4 regions of the Achromobacter sp. ISS7 genome follow, and region 2 is predicted to be linked to each of the others. Evidence: predicted binding sites of a transcription regulator. Region 2 holds the regulator's gene; each other region holds the start of a gene.
What was found. The regulator FNR, encoded in region 2, switches genes on or off when oxygen is low (the NO sensors DNR and NnrR bind a similar motif). The targets are predictions, from matches to a motif close to TTGATNNNNATCAA.

Region 1 (4,815 bases), 2.1 Mb from region 2:
CCAGTCGTTGGCAAAAACGCCAAGTACACCGCTCGTCCCTGCAATGGCGAAACCAAGACGACGTGAGCCCGTTGCGTTGGCGGGCGGGGGCGGCGGGGCGTGTAGATGCGCCCGAGGGAAACCGAAGGGAGCCGAAGGCGTACGAGGTTGACGCAGGGGCAGTCCGGAGCGAACGCTCCGGACCGCAATCGTAGCCCCGCCGCCCCCGCCCGCCAACGCAACGGGCGGCTCAAGAACCCTCAAGCCGCCCGCAAACACAAACACCCGACAAACCTTCAAGGCAACGCGTCAGACACCCCAAGGTCCACAGCCAGCTTCTTCAACCCCTCCCAGATGGGGGGGGCGAATTCCAGGGAATCCGCGTTCAGCTCCCGGTTGCGGGCTTCGTACTCTCCCGGGTACTGGACGCCGTCCACGCCCGGTTGCGGCGGGCAGGCATGCAGGTAGTCGATGAACGCGCCCACTTCCATCGAGCGCCAGTCGGTATTGAAGTCCACCTGCGGATCCAGCAGCAGCGCGAACATGTTGTTCGTCGCCACCCCGTTGCGTGGATGTTCCGGCTGGATCGTGCCGCCGCCGGACAGCACGCCCGCCAGCAGCTCGGCCACCAGGCCCATCGCGTAACCCTTGTGGCCGCCGAAGGGCAGCAGCGCGCCGGGCGGATCGGTGAACAGCGCGCCCGGGTCCGTGGTCGGATTGCCTTGCGCGTCGATCAGCGATCCCGGCGGCGCCTGTTCGCCCTTGGCCGCCAGCACGCGGGCCTTGTTGACCGCGATCGAGCTGGTCGCCATGTCGACGATGAACGGCGGGCGGCCGCCCGGCAGGGGGCCGGCGAAGCACAGCGGATTGGTCGTCAGGCAGGCGCGCGCGCCGCCGAACGGCGCTACCGTGGGCGCGCGGTTGATCACGTTGGTGAAGGCCAGCAGGATCAGGCCTTTGGCCGCCACCATCTCGCCATAGTGGCCCATGCGGCCCAGGTGATGGCTGCGGCGCAGCGTCAGGATGCACTGGCCGTGCGCCTGCGTGCGTTCGATGGCCTGCTCGATCACGACCTTGCCCACGTACTGGCCCAGGCCGTTGTGGCCGTCGTAGGCCAGCATGGCGCCGCGGTCGTTGAGCAGCTCGGGGCGGCCGTCGCCCTGCGCCAGGCCTTCGCTCAGCACGCGCCGGTAGTTGGTCAGGATCGACAGGCCGTGGCTGGTGTAGCCGACCCGGTCGGACTCCACCAGGTGCTCGGCCACGTCGCGGGCGATGTCCTCGGGCACGCCTTGCGCCATCAGCACGCGGCGGCCGTATTCATTGGCTTGGGCAATGGAGATTTTCATGATGCGATCTCCTTACAGCCAGCCGAGCCAGCGCCAGTAGGTCATGCCCATCAGCATCATCAGCGCGTAGCCGATGATGGTGACCAGGATGCCGACCTTGGCGAACTGCTTGGCGTTGAAGGTTTCGGTGCCCAGGCACACCATGTTCTGCGGCGCGTTGATCGGCAGGATGAAGCCGTAGCTCACCACGAAGCCCAGCAGCATGGTCATGCCCAGGCGGCTGAAGTCGCCCGGCAGCGTGGCCAGCACCGAGATCAGGATCGGCAGCATCGCCGAGGTCAGCGCGGTGGCGCTGGCGAACCCGAGGTGGATGATGATCAGGAAGGCCGACAGGATCGCGAAGATCGCCAGCGGGCCGAGATGGTCGAGACCGGTATGCGCCACCACCTGGTTGCCCAGCCATTGGCCGGCCTGCGTGGTCAGCAGCGCGGTGCCCAGGCTGATGCCGACGCCGAACACGATCACGGTGCCCCATGGGATGCGCGATTGCACGTCTTTCCAGGTCATCACGCCAAAGCGCGGCAGCAGCAGCAGGACCAGGCCGAAGTAGGTGGTCGAGGTGGTGTCGAACTTGTGCAGCTTGCCTTCGGTCGACCAGAACAGCAGCAGCATGACGGACACGGCCATCAGGCGCTTTTGCGCGCCGGTCATGGGGCCCAGTTCAAGCAGCGATTTCTCGACGGCTTCCTTGCCCCCCGCGATGCTGTCGCTTTCCGGCGGCAGCAGCTTGAGGACGATGATGATCAGCACGGCCGACATGATCAGCGACCACGGGGCGCCGGCGATCAGCCAGTCCGACCAGGCCACGCGCTGGCCCAGCATCTTTTCCATGAAGCCGACCGTCAGCAGGTTCTGCGCGGCGGCGGTCTGGATGCCGACGTTCCAGATGCTGGTGGCCTGCGCCACGATGATCATGATGCCGGCGGCGATGTTCGAGCGCTTGTCCACGCCGAAGGCCGCGATCACGCCCATCATGATGGGCACCACGGCGGCGCTGCGGGCGGTGGCGCTGGGCACTACCAGGCTCAGCACGATGGTCACCGCGATACATCCGATCAGGATGCGGCGCGTGCTGGTGCCGACCTTGGACAGCGTCACCAGCGCGATGCGCCGGTCCAGTCCGGTGAAGGTCATGGCCGCGGCGATGAACAGCGCGCCGGTGACCAGCGCCAGCGCCGAGTTGGCGAAGCCGGTCAGCGCCATGCTGATGGCGGCGGAGGTGCCGTACAGCACCTGCGGATCCTTCACGGTGGGCGCGGTGCCCAGCAGGAAGGCCATCAGCGTCGTGATCATGATCGCGCTGGCTTCGTAGGACACGGCTTCCGTGATCCACACCACCACCGCGAATGCGAGGATCGCCAACATGCGATGGCCGGCGACGGGCAGGTCCGCCGGCAGGGGCATCATCAGCACGCCGATCATGACGAGGAAACCGGCGACCAGGCCGATCGGAATTTTGGCTTTCTTGGGGGCTTGCGAGGCAGGGACAGCGGTTTCCGCAGTCATATCCATCTCCGGTTGAGGTCAAACTGACGGCACCTCGTCACAGCCCTGGGCTGGATCAAAACGAAGTGCCGACGCTACAGAATGATCGTGACGGCATTAAGGAAAACCCGTATTGATGCATATCAACTCGAGGGACAATCGTGCTTGTCGGAAAACCGATCCGGAGATTATGCTCGTCCGCCCGCGAAAATCGCAACCCTGCGAATGTTGCATGAAAACATACAAATAACGCAACGACAGTCGTGCGGGACCGTTAATTCGTTCGTGTTATGGCGCGAATGGGGTCAGCCCAGCGCCAGGCGCAATTGTTCGTCCAGGTGCAGCGTGGGCGCCACGCGCCAGCCGCTCTGGGCATAGCGCAGCCACCGTCCCAGCACCAGGTGCGTCAGCAGGCTGGCGTGCGCGGCCACGTTGGCCTCGGGCGGCAGGCCGCCATCGGTGACGGCGATGCGCAGCGATTGCTTCAACGACGCCTCGATGCGGTCATTGATGTGGTTGATCCGTTCCTGCAGGCGGTTGTCCTCGGTGACCAGAGCGTCGCCGGTCAGCACCCGCGTCATGCCCTTGTTGCGCTCCGAGAACGTCAGCAGCATCGACACCGTCTGGTGCGCCTGCGACAGGCCGTAGGGCTCGGCGATCGCGATCTGGTTCACCAGCGTGAAGATGCTGGTCTCGATGAACTCGATCAGTCCCTCGAACATCTGCGCCTTGCTGGCGAAATGTCGGTAGAGCGCGGCTTCCGAGACCGCCAGGCGGGCGGCCAGCGCCGCCGTGGTGATGCGCGAGGCGTGCGGCTGCTCCAGCATCTCGGCCAGGGTCTGCAGAATCTGGGTCTTGCGCTCGCCGGGTTTGCTCGCCATGGACGGGTCTGGTGGTACGCAGGCAGGGGTGGGGGGAGGGGGCGCTAGCCCCGCAAGGGACGCCGGCGCAGCAGCAGATCACTGACGCAGTTTACCCGCAAGTCGACATACGACGGCCGCTGCGCGCGACCGCGCGAAAAGGGCGTGCCGGGATGGAATACGTGCACCGTGCGCAGTCCGGCGCGCCGCGCGCCGCGCAGGTTGGCGAGGGTGTCTTCGACCAGCACCGCCTGGCGCGCCGGCACGCCTTCGCGCGCCAGCACGTAGCGCAGCAGCGCGGGCGACGGCTTGGGGCGGAACTCGCCGTGCAGCCGCATGTGCTCGATGGCCCACAGGCTGTCGAACTGGCGCAGGATGCCCAGCCGCCGCAGCACGGCGCGCGCGTAATGCAGCGGCGCGTTGGTCAGCAGCACCTTGCGGCCGGGCAGTTGCCGCAGCTTGTAGGCCAGCGCCTTCTCGGCGCGCACCAGCGGGTCGACGTCGAAGTCGTGGCTGCGGTGCAGGAAGGCGTGCGGGTCGACGCCATGGTTGCGGACCATGCCGATCATCGTCGCGCCGTAGCGCTGCCAGTACTGCTTGCGCACGGCGTTGGCGGTATCGACGTCGACGTCCAGCGCCTCGGCCACGGCCATGGTCATGCCATGGTCGATCCGCGGAAAGATGGCGTGGGAGGTGTCGTGCAGCGTGTTGTCCAGATCAAACAACCACAGGCGCCCGGGGGCGCCTGTGGCGGTGCGGCGCGAGCGGCGCTGGCGCACCGCCGGCCGCAGCAGGGTGCGCAGCGCTCGCATCAGTGCGAGCTGATCATCGTGCCAACGCCTTGGTCGGTCAGGATTTCCAGCAGCAGGCAGTGCGGCACGCGGCCGTCGACGATGTGCACCGAGTTGACGCCGTTCTTGGCGGCATCGAGCGCGGACGAGATCTTGGGCAGCATGCCGCCCGAGATGGTGCCGTCGGCGAACAGCTCGTCGATGGTCTGGGCCGACAGGCTGCGCAGCAGCTTGCCGGCCTTGTCCAGCACGCCCGGGGTGTTGGTCAGCATCAGCAGCTTTTCGGCGCCCAGCACTTCGGCCATCTTGCCGGCGACGACGTCGGCGTTGATGTTGTAGGCGGTGCCGTCTTCA
Region 2 (4,815 bases):
CTGGAAGCGGCGTTCGAGCGCGGCGTCCTTCTCGATGTACTTGCGGTATTCGTCCAGCGTGGTGGCGCCGATGCAATGCAGCTCGCCGCGCGCCAGCGCCGGCTTGAGCATGTTGCCCGCGTCCATCGCGCCCTCGGCCTTGCCGGCGCCGACCATGGTGTGCAGCTCGTCGATGAAGACGATGTTGCTGCCGTCGTCCTGCGACAGTTCCTTGAGCACCGCCTTCAGGCGCTCTTCGAATTCGCCACGGAACTTGGCGCCGGCCAGCAGCGCGGCCAGGTCGAGCGACAGCACGCGCTTGCCGCGCAGGGTCTCGGGCACTTCGTCGTTGACGATGCGCTGCGCCAGGCCTTCGACGATGGCGGTCTTGCCCACGCCGGGTTCGCCGATCAGGACCGGGTTGTTCTTGGTGCGGCGCTGCAGGATCTGGATGGTGCGGCGGATTTCGTCGTCGCGGCCGATCACCGGATCGAGCTTGCCCTGGCGGGCGCGCTCGGTCAGGTCCATGGTGTACTTGGACAAGGCCTCGCGGTTGGATTCGCCTTCGGCGCCGGATACGTTTTCACCGCCGCGCACGGCGTCGATGGCGGCCTCGAGGGCCTTTTTCTGCAGGCCCGCTTCGCGCAGGATGCGGCCGGCCTCGCCCTTGTCGTCGGCCAGGGCCAGCAGGAACAGCTCGCTCGCGATGTAGGTGTCGCCGCGGCGCGCGGCTTCCTTGTCGGTGCGGGTCAGCACGCCTTGCAGGTCGCGGCCGACCTGGACGTTGTCGTCGCCCTGCACCTGGGGCAGCGCCTTGAGCGCGGCGTCCAGGGCCGGCTGCAGCCGGTTGACGGCCACGCCGGCGCGCGCCAGCAGGCTGCCGGCGCCGCTATCGGCGTCGGACAGCAGCGCCGACAGCACGTGGACGGGCTCGATGTAGGGATGATCGTTGCGGGCGGCCAGACTCTGAGCGTCGGCCAGGGCTTGCTGGAACTTGGTAGTCAGTTTGTCGAATCGCATAATGGTCGTTGTGGCTTGTTGGTGAGCCTGACCGATACGCGCCGGCGGGCTCGATGACCTGAATATGCGGCCGGATGCGAGTATTTCAATACCTCGCCGGCCTCATGGCTTTATGTCCGTGGACACATCCGCGTGCAGCAACAATCTGAACTATGAGCATATACGTTTTTGTCTACGGCACGCTACGCGCGGGCGAAATCAACGACCTGGCGCAGGCCGCCGCCCGCCGCGGCCTGCCGCCGGCCCGCCACGTGGGCGCGGCCACCGTGCCCGGCATGCTGGTGGATTTCGGCGACTGGCCCGGGTTGCTCCCGGTGGCCGACGGCCGGCGGGTGCGGGGCGACATCTACGAGGTCGACCCGGCCCTGGTCGCCCTGATGGATGAGATCGAGGAGTACGCGCCCGGGCGGCCCGGCTGCTTCGTGCGCCGGCCGGTGCTGGCGCGGCCGCTGGCGCCCGGCGCCGCCCCGGTGGCCTGCGAGTATTACCCCATCGACCCGGCCTGGCGCGGGACGGCGGCGGACATCGACGGCGACGACTGGGTCGCCTACCGCCAGGCCCGTCCGGCCCGGATGCCGCCGTAGGAATGCGCTGCAAAACGCCCCGTAAGACACCCGTAGTAACAACGGACTACAATGGAGACCTGTCTTCACGCTTTAAGCCCCTCCAGGCTACCCGCCGGGTCCGGGCACTATAAAGGTCATCGTATGCAAAAACGGGTTCCCGTTGCCCCTGATGCCGCCCACTGTTCCACGTGTATGTTGGGCCACGTGTGTGTCCCGGTCGGGATGGCAGCCGCCGAAGTAGAAAAGCTGGACGAACTGGTGAAAGAGCGCGTGCGCCTCGAAAAGGGCAAGACGCTGTATTCGCTGGATCACCCCCTGGACGCCGTCTACGGCGTGCGCTTCGGCAGCCTGAAAACGCAGCTCGAAGACGCCACCGGCCAGATCCAGATCACCGGCTTCCACCTGCCCGGCGAGATCGTCGGCATGGACGGCATGCTCGACGGCAAGCACGTCTCGGCCGCCGTCGCCCTGGAAGACTCCGAAGTCTGCGTGATCCGCCTGAACGAAGTCGACCGCGTGGCCACCCACCTGCCCTCGCTGCAGCAGCAGTTCCGCCGCCTGATGAGCCGCGAGATCACGCGCTCGCACCAGATGCTGGCGTCGCTGGGCTCGATGCGTTCCGAACAGCGCCTGGCCGCGTTCCTGCTCAACCTGTCGCAACGCTATGCGTCGCTCGGCTACTCGTCGACCGAATTCGTGCTGCGCATGAGCCGCGAGGAAATCGGCAACTATCTCGGCCTGACGCTGGAAACGGTCAGCCGGCTGTTCTCGCGCTTCGCGCGCGATGGCCTGATCCGCATCAACCAGCGCGAAGTCCGCATCCTGGACCAACCCGCGCTCAAGCAACTGCTGGGCCACGAGGGCTGCTGACGCCCGCCCGCGCCATGCGCCGCACAGCCGTACCCGGCGCCGCGCAGCCCCATCCGGCGCCGCGCCTGCCGCGCTCGCGCGGCGCCTTGGGCGCGGCGGCGCTGGCCCTGGCGGCCCTGCTGCCCCTGGCGGCGCGCGCGCAGACGCCGCTGCCCGATCCCTACGATTACGACGAGCCCGCGCCCGCCCCCAAGCGCGTGGTGATTCCGCGCTGGCAGACGCTCGAACTGGGCAAGCCCGGCCACCGCTACAAGGTACCGGTCTATGCTAACCGGAACCTGGCGCGCGGCGACCTGAGCGATATCAAGCAAATCGTGATCGTGTTCCATGGGGTCAAGCGCAACGCCGACGCCTATTACGAAACCGTCGCCACGGTGCTGGCGGCCAACCCGGCGCGCGCCAACGACACCCTGATCCTGGCGCCGCGCTTCGTCGGCGTGATCGACTCGGGCTACGCCGGCATGGCGGCCTGGCGCAAGTCCAGCTGGGAAGACGGCGAGGACAGCGTGCAGGCCAATGGCCGGCCGGCGCCGGTCAGCTCGTTCCAGGTGATCGACGACCTGCTGCGCAGCCTGGACGACCGCAAGCGCCTGCCGACCCTGGCCGGCATCGTGCTGGCCGGCCACTCCGGCGGCGCCCAGCTGGTGCAGCGCTATGCCGTGCTGAACCAGATCGACGGCCCGCTGCGCCGCGACGGCATCGCCGTGCGCTACGTGGTGGCCAATCCCTCGTCCTACCTGTATCTGACCAAGGAACGCCCGCGTCCCGACGGCAAGGGCTACGCGCCCTACGAGCGCGGCATCTGCCCCACCTACAACCAGTACAAGTACGGCACCGACAAGCTGCCCCCGTTCGCGCAGGAAACCGACGACACGCGCCTGTTCATCCGCTACGCGGCGCGCGACGTGACCTACCTGCTGGGCGGCGCCGACAACAATCCCGAGCATCGCCTGCTGGACAAGACCTGCGGCGCCGAGGCCCAGGGCGCCACCCGGCTGGCACGCGGCACCGCCTACCTGCAATACGAGCGCATCGTCGCCGCGCGCGGCAACCGGCCGGTGACGCTGCACCGCGCCGGCTTCGAAGTGACCGGCGTCGGCCACGAGAACAAGGGCATGTTCAGCTCGGTCTGCGGCGCGCGCGCGCTGCTGGGCGAGAACGCCCTGGCGCCGGCCGGCGCGGCCGCCTGCACGGTGATCGAGCCGCCGCGCAAGTAGGGCGCGCGCCCCACTCAACGCAACCGCCAGACCCGCCAGGAAAGCCGCGCGGCCCCGTGCACGGCGCAATGCGCCGCGAGCCGCATTCCGCGCCAGGGGCCGCAAGCCGCGTGCCCGACTCGCGATCATTGTTGACACCAAGCTGAACAAATATCCCGGACGCGCGCGGGGGTGCATTTTCGCGCCGGCAGGCGCAAGATAGGCGGGTACCGTCTCCGTGGAAGACAGATATGAGCCAAGCGTATCTCGACATGCCCGACGCCAAACGCCGCATCAAGGCGATCTTCGTCGGCTCCATGGGCAACCTGGTCGAATGGTATGACTTCTACGCCTATACCGCCTTCGCCCTGTACTTCGCCCCCGCCTTCTTCCCCTCGCACGACCCGGTCGTGCAGCAGCTGAACGCCGCCACGCTGTTCGCCGCCGGCTTCATCGTGCGGCCGCTGGGCGGCTGGCTGTTCGGCCACCTGGCCGACCGCCACGGGCGACGATTGTCGCTGATGGTCTCGGTCGGCATGATGTGCGTCGGCTCGCTGATCATCGCGGTCACGCCCACCTACGCGTCCATCGGGCTGGCGGCGCCGGCGCTCCTGGCGCTGGCGCGGGTCATCGAGGGCCTGAGCCTGGGCGGCGAATACGGCGCCAGCGCCACCTACCTCACCGAGATCGCCGACCCGGACCACCGCGGCTTCTATTCCAGCTTCCAGTACGTCACGCTGATCGGCGGCCAGCTCTGCGCCATCCTGGTGCTGCTGTTGCTGCAGAACGTGTTCCTGACGCACGAGCAATTGGTGGAATGGGGCTGGCGCATTCCGTTCGTGATCGGCGCCATGCTGGCCATCATCACCGCCGTCATGCGGCGCGACATGCCCGAGACCGATTCCTACAAGCAGGCCAGCCAGAGCAAGCCCAAGACCAGCTCGTTGCGCGGCCTGCTGCGCTATCCGCGCGAGGTCGCGATCGTGGTCGGCCTGACGGCCGGCGGCACGGCGGCGTTCTACACCTTCACCACCTACATGCAGACCTTCGTGCGGCAGACCGCCGGGTTCTCCGACATCGTCACCACCTACGTGATCGCCGCGTCGCTGATCTTCGCGCTGATCCTGCAGCCGCTGTACGGCGCGCTATCCGACAAGATCGGGCGCAAGCCGCTGCTGGTGTTC
Region 3 (4,815 bases), 660 kb from region 2:
GGGAGGCATCATGCCGATGCGGCCGTTGGTGATGGTCTGCATGATGGCTTCGGGCGAGCCGCCGTGCAGCCAGTCGCCGTCGGTCAGGTTGGGAAAGCTCGGGCCGCCCTTGGCGTCGGAGCCATGGCACTGCGCGCAGGTGTTCAGGAACAGGCGCTGGCCGATTTCACGGGCGCCCGCGTCCGCGGCGATCTGCGGCACGGTCATGGTCTCGAAGCGCGCATAGATCGGGCGCACGGCCGCGGCCATCTTGGCCTGTTGCTGCGCCACTTCGTCGGCGCTGCTGTAGCCGAGCTGGCCCTTGTACGACCCCAGGCCGGGCATGAAGAACAGGTAGCCGAGCGCGAAGGCGCAGGCCAGCAGGTACATCCAGGTCCACCAGCCGGGCACCGGGTTGTTCAGTTCCGTGAGGTCGCCGTCCCAGACGTGGCCGGTGTCCTCGACCTGGCCGTTGGCCGGCTTGGTGCTGAGCCAGCGGCGCTGCGTGTACAGCAGCCACACACACCAGACCACGCCGCCGACCGCGACGATCGAGATGAAATACCCCCAGAAGCCATTGACGAAATCGCTCATGACCGATCCGCTCCATCTTGTTGTGCCGGCCCGAACTCATCGGGCAGCGCGAACGGCAACATGGCCGATTCGCTGTTGGCATGCTGGCGGCCGCGCGAGCAGGCCCACCAGACGATGCCGAAAAAGGTTGCCATCGAGATGGCGGTGACGATTGCGCTCAGCAGGGCCATGGTCAGCCTCCGGTGGCCGCGGGTTGCGCGGCGGCGGCCGGCGGCTGCGCGGCCTTGCTGGCTTCCTCGGCCTTCCTGGCCTCTTCCGCCTTCCTGGCCTGCTGCGCCTTGCGCACGCCGACGCCCAGCCCTTGCAGGTAGGCCACCAGCGCGTCCTCTTCGGTCTTGCCCTCGATGGCCTTGGGCGCCGCGGCGATCTCCTCGTCGGTGTACGGCACGCCCAGGGCGCGCAGCGCGCGCATCCGCTGCTCGACGTTCTGGCCGGTGATCACGGTCTTTTCCAGCCACGGGTAGGCAGGCATGTTGGACTCGGGCACCACCTTGCGCGGGTTGCGCAGGTGGATGCGGTGCCAGTCGTCGGAATAGCGTTCACCCACGCGCGCCAGGTCGGGACCGGTGCGCTTGGAGCCCCACAGGAAGGGGTGGTCGAACACCGACTCCGAAGCCAGCGAGTACGAGCCGTAGCGCTGCACTTCGGCGGCCAGCAGGCGCACCTGCTGCGAGTGGCAGCCGACACAACCTTCGCGGATGTAGACGTCGCGGCCCATCAGGCGCAGCGGGCTGTAGGGTTCGACCCCCGCCACCGGCTGCGTGGTGCTGTGCTGGAAGAACAGCGGCACGATCTGCACCAGCCCGGCGAATGACACCACCAGGATGCTGGCGATGATCATCCAGCCGATGTTCTTCTCGAGCGTCTGGTGGGAAAAAAAGCCTTGTTGCTTGTTGGCCATGATGTCCTCGTCAAACGGTGGCCGGCGCGGGCGCGGCGACAGCCGGCGCGCGGGTGGCGTGGGGGTCGTCCTGCGGGATGGCGGGGTTGACCGCCTGCGCGCCGCGCACCGTCTTCCACACGTTCCAGGCCATGACCAGCACGCCTGACAGGAACAGCGCCCCGCCCAGCAGACGGATCAGGTAGTACGGCACCCGCGTCTTGAGTTCCTCGACGAAGCTGTAGACCAGCGTGCCGTCGGCGGCGGTGTCGCGCCACATCAGGCCCTGCTGCACCCCGGCGATCCACATCGCGGCGATGTACAGCACCACGCCGATGGTGGCGATCCAGAAGTGCAGCTCGATGGCCTTGACGCTGTACATCTTCTCGCGGCCATACAGGCGCGGGATCAGGTAGTAGAGCGAGCCGAACGAGATCATCGCGACCCAGCCCAGCGCGCCGGAGTGCACGTGGCCGATGGTCCAGTCGGTGTAGTGCGACAGCGCGTTCACGGTGCGGATCGACATCATCGAGCCTTCGAACGTGGCCATGCCGTAGAACGACAGCGCGGTCACCATGAACTTCAGGATCGGATCGGTGCGCAGCTTGTACCAGGCGCCCTGCAGCGTCATGATGCCGTTGATCATGCCGCCCCACGACGGCGCCAGCAGGATCAGCGAGAACGTCATGCCCAGCGACTGGGTCCAGTCGGGCAGCGAGGTGTACAGCAGGTGGTGGGGCCCGGCCCACATGTAGGTGAAGGCCAGCGCCCAGAAGTGGACGATGGACAGGCGGTACGAGTAGATCGGACGGCCGGCCTGCTTGGGCACGAAGTAATACATCATGCCCAGGAAGCTGGTGGTCAGGAAGAAGCCGACCGCGTTGTGGCCGTACCACCACTGCACCATGGCGTCCTGCACCCCGGCGTAGGCCGAGTACGACTTCCACAGCGTCACCGGCATCTCGATGTTGTTGAAGATATGCAGGATGGCGATGGTGAGGATGTACGAGCCGAAGAACCAGTTGGCCACGTAGATGTGCTTGGAACGGCGCTTGATGATGGTGCCGAAGAACACGATCGCGTAGGCCACCCAGACCAGGGTGATCAGGATGTCGATCGGCCATTCCAGTTCGGCGTATTCCTTGCTGCTGGTGTAGCCCAGCGGCAGCGTGATGGCGGCGGCCACGATGACCGCCTGCCAGCCCCAGAAGGTGAACGCGGCCAGCCGGTCACAGAAAAGGCGGGCCTGACAGGTGCGCTGGACCACGTAGTACGAGGTCGCGAACAGCGCGCTGCCGCCAAAGGCGAAGATCACGGCATTGGTGTGCAGCGGACGCAGGCGGCCGTAGCTGAGCCAGGCGGTGTCGAAATTCAACTGAGGCCAAATCAGCTGCGCGGCGAGAAAAACGCCCACAGCCATGCCGACAATGCCCCAGACCACCGTCATGAGCGCGAACTGCCTCACGATGCGATAGTTGAAGGTATCGGCCTTGCTTGCGATTGCGGCGCAATCGTTCATCACCCTTCCCCCAAAAGAAACAATTAGCTTCAGGTTTCAATGATGGGGGGTCGCGCGTAAACCGGGGTTGATGTGAATCAAACCCTATTGGCCGTGCAGGGGAACCCGCAGCGCCGGCGCAACGTCCATGGCCGGGCGGCGGACACGGCGGATCGGACGGCTGCCCGATGGCCGCCGCCTGCGCAATGCCCGGTGCCAGAGGGGGATCTAGCCGCGCGCGGCCGGGCCGCTGTCGTCGTCGCGCAGGATGGCGGTGCCGGCGTTGTCGGTGTCGTCGTACTGGCCGTTGAACACGGCCCACCACAGCGACACGCCGATGGCCAGCACGAACAGCAGGGACAGCGGCAGGAGCAGATAAAGGATGGTCATGGCGCGGCTTCCAGCGCGCCGCCGGGCGCCAGGCTGCCCGACCAGTCCTGGCGCGACAGCCGCCAGGAGTTGTAGGCCACCGCCAGCGACGACACCAGCATGGTGATGGCCGCCAGCCAGGGCGTGACCCAGCCGACCAGCGCCAGCGGCGTCATCAGCAGGTGCCAGACCAGCGAGCCGTGCAGGTTCTGGCGCGCCTTGCGTTGCGCCTGGGCCAGCAGCGCGTCCAGCGCGGCGTCGGGCATGGACGGATGCGCCGCCAGCGCCGAATGCGCCGACGCCATGGCGGTGGGCACCGCCATCGACATGGCACAGGGACAGCTCATGACCAGCAGCGCCACCATCACCGGGATGCTGTGGGCCGGGTCGATATAGGCCCAGGCCGCCGCCGCGCCCAGCGCCAGCGCCACCTGCGCCATCACGAAGCGCGACGCCAGCCGGTCGGCGCCCGCGCCCAGCCGCTGGCGCTGGGCCTCGACCCTGGCATGGCGCTGGCCGCCGGCGGTGCCGCCGAACGACTGGCGTGCGCACAGTTCCAGGTAGCGCGCGGTCAGCAGGAACGCGACGAACATGGTGACCGAATCGAAATAGACCTCGCCGTGGCCCGAGTAGGTGGCGTAGACACTGGGGATGAAGGCGGCGACGATGCCCAGCGCCACCGGCACGTCCATGCCGGCGCGGCCCTGGCGCAGGTTGGCGCCGGCGTGGCGCCAGATCGGCCAGGCCGAATACAGCACCACCGGCACCGTCAGGGCCAGGCTGGCCCAGTTCATCAGCACGATGGCCCAGTCGAGCGTGTCCAGGGCGTCCCTGGGAATGCCTTCGTGGCGCAGGTAGCCGGGCCAGGCGAACATCATCACCTGCATCATCGCCAGCCACGCCAGCGACAGGCGCACCAGCGCGTGGCGGCGCTGCTGGCGCTCGGCGTCGGACAGGGACGAAGGGACGGCGAAAATGGATTTTGCTCGCATGCGCCGATGCTACCCAGCGCCGCCGGCGCCCGCCTTGACCTGGATCAAGCAGCCCCCGGCGCCTTGCCGCGACCCCGCCCGGTGACGGCGGGAATCCCGGCGGCGGCGCCGTCAACCGGCCGGGGGCGCCGCCGATTCAGGGCCGCTGCGCGCGCAGCACGGTCACGACCGCCCGCATCAGGGTGTCCAGCTCGTCCGGGGCGATGGTCAGCGCCGGCGTCAAATACACCACGTTGCCGAACGGCCGCACCCAGACGCCGGCCTCGACCAGGCGCCGCTTGAGGGCCTCGCGGTCGTCGATGCGGTCCAGCTCGACCACGCCGATCGCGCCCAGCACCCGCACGTCGCGCACCCAGGCCAGCTCGCGGCACGGCGCCAGCCCCGCTTCCAGGGCCGACGACAGCGCCCGCGCCTGGGCCAGGCGCGGTTCGCTCTCGAACAGGTCGAGCGAGGCGTTGGCGGCGGCGCAGGCCAGCGCGTTGCCCATGAACGTAGGGCCATGC
Region 4 (4,815 bases), 500 kb from region 2:
TGGACGGCACGCTCGCCAGCGCCACGTACAGGTCGATGAAGACGTCGTCGTCGGCCGTTTCCTGGCCGCGTTCGGCCGCGTCCTGGCGGCCCGATTCGCGGAACACGCGGTTGACGTCCTCGGGCGCCAGCCGCAGGTTGCGCACCGCGCCGGCGTCGAGCAGGGCCTGCCAGGATTCGACCGCGTCGCGTGAACCGTCGATCTGCCGTGCAGGCGCAGCCGCGGCGGCGGGCGCGGCGCTGGCGGCGCCAGCGCCCTCCACGCCATAGGCGCGCGCCACCGCGATGGCCGAGCGCGTGATGCTGTCGCCGATCACCATGAGGGTGACGGTGGCGCCGCTGATGATGTCCACCGGCGGCGGCGCGCCGTGGCGCGGCGGGCTGTCGATGAAGTTCAGGCCGACGTAGCCCTGGATGAAGTGATCGACCTTGGCTTGCGGAATGCCGATCAGCACGATGGGCTCGTGGTGCTCCACCAGCCGGGCGCCGACGATGCGGCCGTTGTCCGCTAGCCCCACCAGCACGTCGATGGGCTTGCTGGAATAGCCGCGGGTGTTGACCACGTCGGAGGTCAGGTAGAGGCGTCCCACGGCGCGCTCGCCGGCATAGACGCGCGCGGTCATGGGCTTGCCCTCGGGCGGGCCGATGCGGTCGGCGCCGGGGAAGAGGTCGGCGACGGCGACGGTCTTCAGGAAGTCGGGCAGCCGTTGCGCCTGGACGGCGGTGGCGGCCAATGCACAGCACAACAGCAAGAGGCAGAGGAAGACCCGGACGGCAAGCGAGGATCCGCGCTGGACTCCCCGATGCGGCTCGTGCCGTGCGCCGCGATGCGCCCCGCCATTTGTCGCACCGCTTGTCGCGCCATTTTCCCCGCTACGTGCCTTGCCACCTGCCCCGCCACGTGCCCCGTAATGTGCCGCCAGACTGCCGCGCATGCTTCGACTCTTTGTTGGTGTTGGTTTGCAGCCATCCTACGAATCGATGCACGGGCCCACGTTGCGGATTGTCAAAATCGTCGGCGTAATCAGTAATAGCCCTATTGACCGTAGGGATGTGCGCAGGTAAGCGCGCTTCACTTGATGCGCATCAAGCGGCTTGCCGGGGGGCCCTCCTAGACTGGTGCGCGGTGGCGTTGCGGGCGGAGTCCGGCAGCGCGCAGATACACCGTTCAGTCATCGGAGAAGATTCAATGCTTGCCAAAACCACCCTGGCCATCCTGCTGTCGGCCGCCAGCCTGCCCGCGCTTGCCGCGCAATGCGAAGCCACCGTCGAAAGCAACGACGCCATGCAGTACAACGTCAAGGAAATCGTCGTCGACAAGAGCTGCAAGCAGTTCACCGTGCACCTGAAGCACGTCGGCAAGATGGCCAAGGTCGCCATGGGCCACAACCTGGTGCTGACCAAGGACGCCGACAAGCAGGGCGTCGCCACCGACGGCATGGGCGCCGGCCTGGCGCAGGACTACGTCAAGGCGGGCGACACCCGCGTCATCGCCCACACCAAGGTCATCGGCGGCGGCGAATCCGATTCGGTCACGTTCGACGTGTCCAAGATCGCCGCGGGCGAGAACTACGCCTACTTCTGCTCGTTCCCCGGGCACTGGGCCATGATGAAGGGCACGCTCAAGCTGGGCGGTTGAGTCCGTCCGGGCACGAGCGCGAAGCGAACCGGCGGCCAACGCCGGTTTTTTTTGGCGTCAGCAAGGCGCTCGCTTGTGCCACGGAGAAGGATCAGAGTTGCGTGGGGTTGGGGGCATCGCCGTACACCTCGACCGGATCGAACACCTTCTCGCTCTCGGTGAACGCCAGCGGCCCGGCCGCGTCCTGTCCGTGGGGCACGGCGCGGTAGAAGCAGGAGCGATAGCCGACGTGACAGCTCGCGCCGCCGTCGATGTCCACCCGCAGCCAGATCGCGTCCTGGTCGTCGTCCACGCGGATCTCGCGAACCTGCTGAATCAATCCGCTGGTGGCGCCCTTGTGCCAGAGCGCTTGCCGCGAGCGGCTCCAGTAATGCGCCTGGCCGGTCCGGATGGTCTGCTCCAGGGCTTCGCGATTCATGTAGCCCAGCATCAGCACCTCGCCGCTGCCGGCATCGGTGGTGACGCAGGCGATCAGGCCGTGTTCGTCGAACTTCGGCGCCAGCGCCCGGCCTTCTTCCACCTGTTCGATGGACAGGCGCGGCGCGAACAGGGCGTTGCGGGGTGGGGGCGTTTCTTGGCGCATGGGACACACTCTTTCAGGAATCGAGGGATGGCGAGGCCGGCGTGGCTTCCAGGAACCGCAACGGCTGTCCCGGCGGGACGGTATCGACCAGGGCCTCGTCGCGCACGACGGCATGGCCGCGCACGACGGTGTGAATGGGCCAGCCCGTGACGCGCAGGCCGTCATACGGCGTCCAGCCGCTGACGCTGGCGATCCAGTCGTTGCGGATGGCGCGGCATGCCTGGAGGTCGACGATGCTGAAATCGGCGTCATACCCCAGCGCGATGCGGCCCTTGCCTTCGAGGCCGAACAGGCGCGCCGGGCCGGCGCTGGTCAGGTCCGCCAGGCGCGGCAGGCTCAGGCGGCCGGCATGCACGTGGTCGAGCATCAGCGGCAGCAGGGTCTGCACGCCGGTCATGCCGCTGGGGGATTGCGGATAGCGCCTGGCCTTCTCCTCCAAGGTGTGCGGCGCGTGGTCGCTGCCGATGACATCGACCACGCCGTCGCGAATGCCTTGCCACAGCGCATCCTGGTGGCGCGGCTCGCGGACCGGCGGATTCATCTGCGCAAGGCTGCCCAGTCGTTCGTAGCAGTCGGGCGCGTGCAGCGTCAGGTGATGCGGCGTGACTTCGACGCTGACGCGTCGCTTGTGCTCGGCCAGGAAGGCGATTTCCTCGGCGCTGGAGACGTGCAGTACGTGCAGCCGCCGGTGGGCTTCAGCCGCCAGCCGCACGATGCGCCGCGTCGCGATCAGCGCGCTTTCGACGTCGCGCCAGTGGGGATGCAGGCGGACGTCGCCGCTGGGCAGCACGATCGATTTGCGCTCGCGCAGCCGGGCCTCGTCCTCGGCGTGCACCGCCATGCGGCGGCGGCCATGGCGCAGGATGCGGCGCAGCACCTCGGTGTCATCGGCCAGCAGATCGCCGAACGAACTGCCCATGAAGACCTTGACGCCGGCGCAGCCGGGCAGGTTTTCCAGCTCGGCCAGCCGTTCGGCATTGACGGCGGAGCCGCCGATGTAGAACGCATGGTCGCACCAGGCGCGACCGCGCGCCGCGTCGAGCTTGGCCTGCAAGTCGGCGGCCGTGAGCGTCAACGGGCTGGTGTTCGGCATCTCGAAAATGCCGGTCACGCCGCCCAGCACCGCGCCGCGGGTGCCGGCTTCGAGGGTTTCCTTGTGGGTCAGGCCAGGCTCGCGGAAATGCACCTGGCTGTCGATGACGCCGGGCAGCACATGCAGGCCGGCGGCGTCCAGCGTGGTGTCCGCGCGCCAGTCGTCCAGACTGCCCAACGCCACCACGCGGCCGTCTCGCGCCGCGATGTCGACGGGCGTCATCGTGCCGCCGGGCAGCAGCACGGTGCCGCCGCGCACCAGCAGGTCGGCCTGCCGCCGGGAGGATTGCTCGGCGTCGATCATGCGGGGGTTTCCTGGCGTGGCGTGACGGGGAGGGTGTTGGCGAGTGGCTGGGCAGTCATTCAGAACTCGTTCTGGATGTTCTTGTAACCATGCACCAGCGCGTTGTTGGTGCGCGCCACGTCTTCGGAAAACTCGCTGGCCGCGGCGGGCACCTGGGGCAGCGACGCAAGATCGGTGTCCGGGCCGATGCGCTCGGTCGATCGCACGTAGAAGCCCGGCGGCAGGTGGACGCCGTCGACCACCGCGTTGTAGCGCACCACGCAGCCGTCCTCGACCGTACAGTTGAACAACACGCTGTTGAAGCCGATGAACACGCCATCGCCCACCGTGCAGGGGCCATGCACGATGGCGCGGTGGGCGATCGACGTGCGCTGGCCGATGCGCACCCGCGCGCCCGACTTGGAATGGATCACCACGCCGTCCTGGATGTTCGAGTGCGCGCCGATCACGATCGGGTCGATGCGGCCCTGCGCGTCCATCTCGTCGGCGCGGATGACGGCATAGGGACCGATGAAGACGTTTTCCTCGACGATGACCAGGCCGCAGAGAATGGCGGTGGGGTCGACGAAGGCGCTGGGGTGGATCTGCGGCAGGTCGCCGCGCGGGTTCTTGCGGATCATGGGAGGTCTTGACGATGATGAGGGCGTCGTTAGATAGAACGTTATAATATAACAATATCGATCGCAAGCGCCCGCGCAAAAAGCGCCGGAGAGGGGGATGCAGGCCTCGCCCATCCGTCATCCGCACGACCCGTGTCACCGGCGTGTCACGCATTTTCCGGGTACGATTACCGGTCGTGTAACTTCTGGAGCTCCTGATGGAGTGGCTGCTGGACCCCGCTGCGTGGGTCGGCTTGCTTACCCTGGTCGTCCTTGAGATCGTCCTGGGAATCGATAACCTGATTTTCATCGCCATCCTGGCGGACAAGCTGCCGCCGTCGCAACGCGACCGCGCGCGCATCCTTGGCCTGAGCCTGGCGCTCGTCATGCGGCTTGGCCTGTTGTCGGTCATGTCGTGGCTGGTCACCCTGACCACCCCCCTGTTTTCGGTCGGACCGCTGTCGCCCTCGGGGCGCGACCTGATCCTCATGGCCGGCGGTTTCTTCCTGCTGTTCAAGGGCACCATGGAACTGCACGAGCGCCTGGAAGGCGGCCAGCACGGCGGCTCCTCCGGGCCGCGCGTGTACGCCAGCTTCTGG

Region 1: AC1HFW_RS22765 (DASS family sodium-coupled anion symporter) is a predicted target of FNR. The motif match lies at 2,944-2,957, and genes of this name have one in related genera.
Region 3: ccoN (cytochrome-c oxidase, cbb3-type subunit I) is a predicted target of FNR. The motif match lies at 3,040-3,053, and genes of this name have one in related genera.
Region 4: azu (azurin) is a predicted target of FNR. The motif match lies at 1,076-1,089, and genes of this name have one in related genera.

Annotation. Positions count from the first base shown of each region.
Region 1 covers NZ_JAWRZD010000001.1:5,015,086-5,019,900, forward strand. The annotation lists gene AC1HFW_RS22760 (Ldh family oxidoreductase) at 276-1,325, opposite strand; gene AC1HFW_RS22765 (DASS family sodium-coupled anion symporter) at 1,338-2,831, opposite strand; gene slmA (nucleoid occlusion factor SlmA) at 3,116-3,691, opposite strand; gene AC1HFW_RS22775 (pyrimidine 5'-nucleotidase) at 3,736-4,482, opposite strand; gene argB (acetylglutamate kinase) at 4,482-4,815, opposite strand, start outside.
Region 2 covers NZ_JAWRZD010000001.1:2,960,372-2,965,186, forward strand. The annotation lists gene clpB (ATP-dependent chaperone ClpB) at 1-999, opposite strand, end outside; gene AC1HFW_RS13280 (gamma-glutamylcyclotransferase family protein) at 1,152-1,583, shown strand; gene fnr (fumarate/nitrate reduction transcriptional regulator Fnr) at 1,707-2,435, shown strand; gene AC1HFW_RS13290 (hypothetical protein) at 2,450-3,652, shown strand; gene AC1HFW_RS13295 (MFS transporter) at 3,883-4,815, shown strand, end outside.
Region 3 covers NZ_JAWRZD010000001.1:3,617,065-3,621,879, forward strand. The annotation lists gene ccoP (cytochrome-c oxidase, cbb3-type subunit III) at 1-573, opposite strand, end outside; gene AC1HFW_RS16170 (cbb3-type cytochrome oxidase subunit 3) at 570-743, opposite strand; gene ccoO (cytochrome-c oxidase, cbb3-type subunit II) at 746-1,474, opposite strand; gene ccoN (cytochrome-c oxidase, cbb3-type subunit I) at 1,485-2,972, opposite strand; gene ccoS (cbb3-type cytochrome oxidase assembly protein CcoS) at 3,180-3,341, opposite strand; gene AC1HFW_RS16190 (hypothetical protein) at 3,338-4,312, opposite strand; gene AC1HFW_RS16195 (adenosylmethionine--8-amino-7-oxononanoate transaminase) at 4,449-4,815, opposite strand, start outside.
Region 4 covers NZ_JAWRZD010000001.1:3,457,865-3,462,679, reverse strand. The annotation lists gene AC1HFW_RS15380 (4Fe-4S binding protein) at 1-733, opposite strand, end outside; gene azu (azurin) at 1,189-1,638, shown strand; gene hisI (phosphoribosyl-AMP cyclohydrolase) at 1,730-2,221, opposite strand; gene AC1HFW_RS15365 (dihydroorotase) at 2,235-3,617, opposite strand; gene AC1HFW_RS15360 (gamma carbonic anhydrase family protein) at 3,677-4,237, opposite strand; gene AC1HFW_RS15355 (TerC family protein) at 4,435-4,815, shown strand, end outside.